Regions from separate parts of the Lacrimispora sp. 38-1 genome, predicted to be linked through region 2. Evidence: a T-box and tRNA genes for the amino acid it is inferred to sense, from the RefSeq annotation. Region 2 holds a T-box; the other holds one or more tRNA genes.
The links. The T-box of region 2 lies ahead of V7D18_RS15895 (valine--tRNA ligase). A T-box ahead of a tRNA ligase gene usually reads a tRNA of that ligase, here a tRNA-Val.
Positions count from the first base shown of each region.

Region 1: it has a tRNA-Val gene. The T-box ahead of V7D18_RS15895 (valine--tRNA ligase) is inferred to sense a tRNA for this amino acid. The anticodon was not compared.

Region 1 is NZ_JBANEW010000053.1:35,780-38,048, reverse strand. Features, by position in the region: gene V7D18_RS12785 (NAD(P)-dependent oxidoreductase) at 1-936, shown strand, start outside; tRNA gene V7D18_RS12780 (tRNA-Ala) at 1,093-1,165, shown strand; tRNA gene V7D18_RS12775 (tRNA-Val) at 1,172-1,245, shown strand; gene V7D18_RS12770 (LysM peptidoglycan-binding domain-containing protein) at 1,899-2,269, shown strand, end outside.
Region 2 is NZ_JBANEW010000058.1:65,311-67,579, reverse strand. Features, by position in the region: gene V7D18_RS15895 (valine--tRNA ligase) at 1-1,041, opposite strand, end outside; T-box leader at 1,105-1,325, opposite strand; gene V7D18_RS15890 (tetratricopeptide repeat protein) at 1,365-2,180, opposite strand; gene V7D18_RS15885 (DUF5716 family protein) at 2,177-2,269, opposite strand, start outside.

The DNA.
Region 1 (2,269 bases), on a different contig from region 2:
CTATTAGAATCTCTCGGGATTCCTGACAGCCTGCTAAATGAATATGCAAAGCCATTGATCGATGCAGGTCACAGTTTTACAGCTTTTGAAAAAAATACTGATGCTAAAGTTCAGATCGAAGAAGCTCAGGATGCCGATGTCATTATGATTGCCAATATGCCTCTAAGCGGAGAAGTAATAACTGCCTGTAAGAACTTGAAATTTATAGATGTTGCGTTTACAGGTGTTGATCATGTGAGTCTGGAAGCTGCAAAAAACAATAATATTGCTGTCAGCAATGCTGCCGGTTACTCAACGGAAGCTGTGGCAGAACTGACATTAGGTCTTATGCTCTCACTTCTGCGCAATGTTATAAAGACAGATACCCGCTGCCGGGAAGGTAAGACCAAAGATGGTCTGGTAGGCTGTGAGCTGAGGGGAAAAACGGTTGGAATTATCGGAGCCGGCGCAATCGGAACAAGGACTGCAGAGCTTTGCAAAGCTTTTGGATGCCGTGTTCTCGGATACAAACGTACCATCACCGGAAACGAACCGGACTTCATGGAATTTGTATCTCTGGAAGAACTCCTCTCCAGCTCCGATATCGTAAGTCTCCACTGTCCGTTAAATGAGGATTCCCGTCACTTAATCAACAGGAATACGATCGCCAGAATGAAACAGGGCGCTTATATCATCAATGCTGCAAGAGGACCGGTGGTGGATTCTGAGGCCCTTGCTGAGGCTTTAAACAGCGGATATCTGGCAGGTGCAGGAATCGATGTTTTTGAGAATGAACCGCCCATTGATCCTGCCCACCCGCTTTTAAACTGCAGGAATACCATCGTCACTCCTCATATCGCTTTTGCATCTGCAGAATCCATGAAGTTAAGAGCAGAAATCGTATTTGAGAATCTGAAAAAGTGGATGGAAGGCGATCAGATTAATAAAATTATATAAGAATGAAATAGAGGGGCATCATACATTTTGATGCCTTTTTGTTATGGGAAAATGGATAATTCATGCAACAAAATCCACATAAAAGTCAGAAAAATATTTTTCAATTTGTGCAAATAATACTTGTAATTCAGAATCTTCATGCTATAATTTAGACAAGGGGATATAGCTCAGCTGGGAGAGCGATGCGTTCGCAACGCATAGGCCACGAGTTCGAGTCTCGCTATCTCCACGAAATGGAAGTATAGCTCAGCCGGGATGAGCGTTCGCCTCACACGCGAAAGGTCATGGGTTCGAGCCCCATTACTTCCATTTTTCTATAAACAGCCAAAACACCGGAATCACTTGTAAATACAGGGGATTCCGGTGTTTTTGTTTTTCTCTGAATACTATTGTTTTACTTACCGTGTTGCATTTTTTCCAACCCGCATTAAAAATCAGCAGTCACGTTTTGGGTGACAGTGTGGATTGTTGCAGCCGTCCCGGAAACCGGCGATGAAAGCTTCTTTTACTTCCTTACGACATGGATCTATATTGCCACAGCAACACCTGCAGCAACATCTGCAGCAACGTCTGCAGTCAAATCTATCATCAAATCTATCATCAAACCTATCATTATCAACAAACCTATCATCAGACCTATTATCAAATCTATTATCAGCACAACACATGTATTATACCTCCTTTTATTAGGTTTGTACTATAATATATGAATCGCCGGACAAGATTGTTAATAATGGATACTATCAGCTATGATACATGCTTTGCCACCCATTTTACGGTTCCAGCAATGGGAGGTGGAACTATATAAAAACCAAACTGCCATGTTATGAACATATAAGACCCGCATATAATTGTATTAATAGTATCTTTTGAGGGAATCCATGATCATACACGTTGTTCAATCCGGTGAGACCATATATTCAATATCCGAATATTATAAGATCTCTGCCGACAGATTAATAATGGAAAACGGAATTACAAACCCGGAAAATTTAGCAATTGGCCAAACCATTGTGATTGTACAGCCAGAAACCACCTACAGAGTCCGTCCTGGTGATTCTTTAGAGAGCATAGCAGAACAGCATAATGTTTCACCTATGGAAATATTAAGAAACAACCCCTTCCTCTCTGATCAGGAAAAACTCTATGCAGGGGAAACCATTGTAATACAATATCAAACAAGCAGATCACGATCCATAATCACCAGCGGATATACTTTTTGTTATATAGACAGATCCGTCTTAATAAAAACACTTCCTTTCCTGTCCTATCTGACGATCTTCAATTACAAGGCTACAGCCGGGGGGGAAATAATTCCTGCTACTGACGATAC
Region 2 (2,269 bases):
GTCATGGGTACCGACTGCATGAGAATGGGGAACCACCTTAACCAGAAGGCCTGAATCCTCTAAGTCTTTTACAATGGCCTTTCTGGCTTCATAGCGCTCCATACCATTATATTTGCTGCCTGCAAGACAAATGGTAGCATCATCATTCATAATCGTAAGCTCAGGCAGTTGATGTCTTCTTCCCACTTCAAAGTCATTGGGGTCGTGAGCCGGGGTAATCTTAACGCAGCCGGTTCCGAATTCTTTGTCTACATAGGAATCCGCTATGACAGGAATCTCCCGTCCGGTAAGGGGAAGGATTAACATCTTACCAATTAAATCCTGGTAACGCTCATCATCAGGATTTACCGCAACTGCCGTATCGCCTAAGAGTGTTTCCGGTCTGGTAGTAGCAATTTCCACGTATCTGCCTTCCTCACCTGCAATCGGGTAGTTAATATGCCAGAAAAATCCATTCTGATCTTCATGTTCTACCTCAGCATCGGAAATAGAGGTCTGACAGACAGGACACCAGTTTACAATTCTGGAACCTTTATAGATATAGCCTTTTTTATACAGTCTGATGAAAACTTCCTGTACTGCCTCGGAACAGCCTTCATCCATGGTAAAACGCTCTCTGTCCCAGTCAGCAGATGACCCCATCTTGTGAAGCTGATTAATGATCCGGCTTCCGTAATCTTTTCTCCAGTCCCAGCATTTTTCCAAAAAGCCGTCCCGTCCTAAATCTGCCTTTTCAATCCCCTGCGCTCTTAAGCTTTCAATAACTTTTACTTCCGTCGCAATGGCTGCATGATCCGTACCCGGCTGCCACAGAGCCTCAAAGCCCTGCATCCTCTTATAGCGGATCAGAATATCCTGCATGGTATTATCAAGGGCATGCCCCATATGAAGATGACCGGTAATATTGGGCGGGGGCATCACAATGGTAAACGGTTTTTTATCCTTATCTGGTTTGGCATGGAAATACTTTTTGTCCAGCCATTTCTGATAAAGTTTGCCTTCAATCCCTGAAGGATCATAGGTTTTCTCCAACTCTTTCATAATCTTCTCCTTTATATCAATTCAGTATTTTGGAAAAACAAAAAGCCCTCTGCATCCGAAGACACAAAGGGCGAATAAACGCGGTACCACCTTTATTACGGCAGATTCTGCCATATCTTTAGAGCCTTTAACGGGGCCATGCGTGAAAGCTTACTTTATCATAAAACTTCAGCCTTCCGGTTCCGAAGCTACCTTCCGCAAACACTGCCTTAACCGTCTTTCAGCCTGCGGACGGTTTTCTCTTTCAGGGTTATGTGCGTACTCCTCTTCTTCAATACCTTTTCCTGTTATCTAGTATATGATAGAGGCTTTTTACCGTTTTGTCAAGACATAATATTGCGGTATTCCTTCTTCCACTTGGAAACCAGTTCTCCCGCTCCCTGGAAACGCTTAATGGGATCTTTCTGGAATAAGTCTTCCAGTTCAAGCAGGCTCTTTGCCTTCCCTGCCGTTTCATTTGCCATTTCCCGCTCTTTGATGCATATCTGCTTCAATTCCTCTGTCATAAGAGTTAAAAAGCGCTCTCCCGGTATCACAGAAGGATTCCACTGGCTTAAGTGGCAGATTTTTTTCAGTACCTCTTCGTTTCTGACAAGGTCAAATGATTTTTCATAGGCTTTGCAGGCCTTATCCATAAGAAACAGGCGGGCATAGGCAGCCCCTAAGTTATGATAGACTTTTGCCGTAAATCCGTCACTGCCTCTGTCTGCTCTAGCCATGTCAATAATTCTCAGATAAATAGATACTGCTTTGCCGTATTGCTTTTTAAGAAAAAGAAAATCAGCCTTTTCCTTTAACAGTTCTGACTGCGGCAGCCTGCGAAATGCAGCCAGCTGCTGACGAAACCGTCCCACTTCCGCAGCACTGTAATAATCACATTCATGAAGAATCATAGCCAGAAGCTCATCCTCATCTTCCCCGCTTTTTTGCCATTTCTCCAGCTTTGCCGCGAAAAAAGCCATATCTAAATCTTCCCGGATAAATTCCAGAAGACTTTCATCTATAAATCCATCTATTACGAGAAGGGGATGATTATAAATCACATAGCTGAGTTCCTGGGAAGAAAAAATCCGTATTCCCAGATATTCAAAGTAAAAGGGCCGCTTCACCGGTTCCTGCCGGCACAGAATGAGGCTCATAACATAACCTCCTGTCTGATGACTGCACCGGAAGCCGGAAACAGTTCTCCAAATCCCTTATCCCTTAAAACAACGGCCATGGTTTTCTC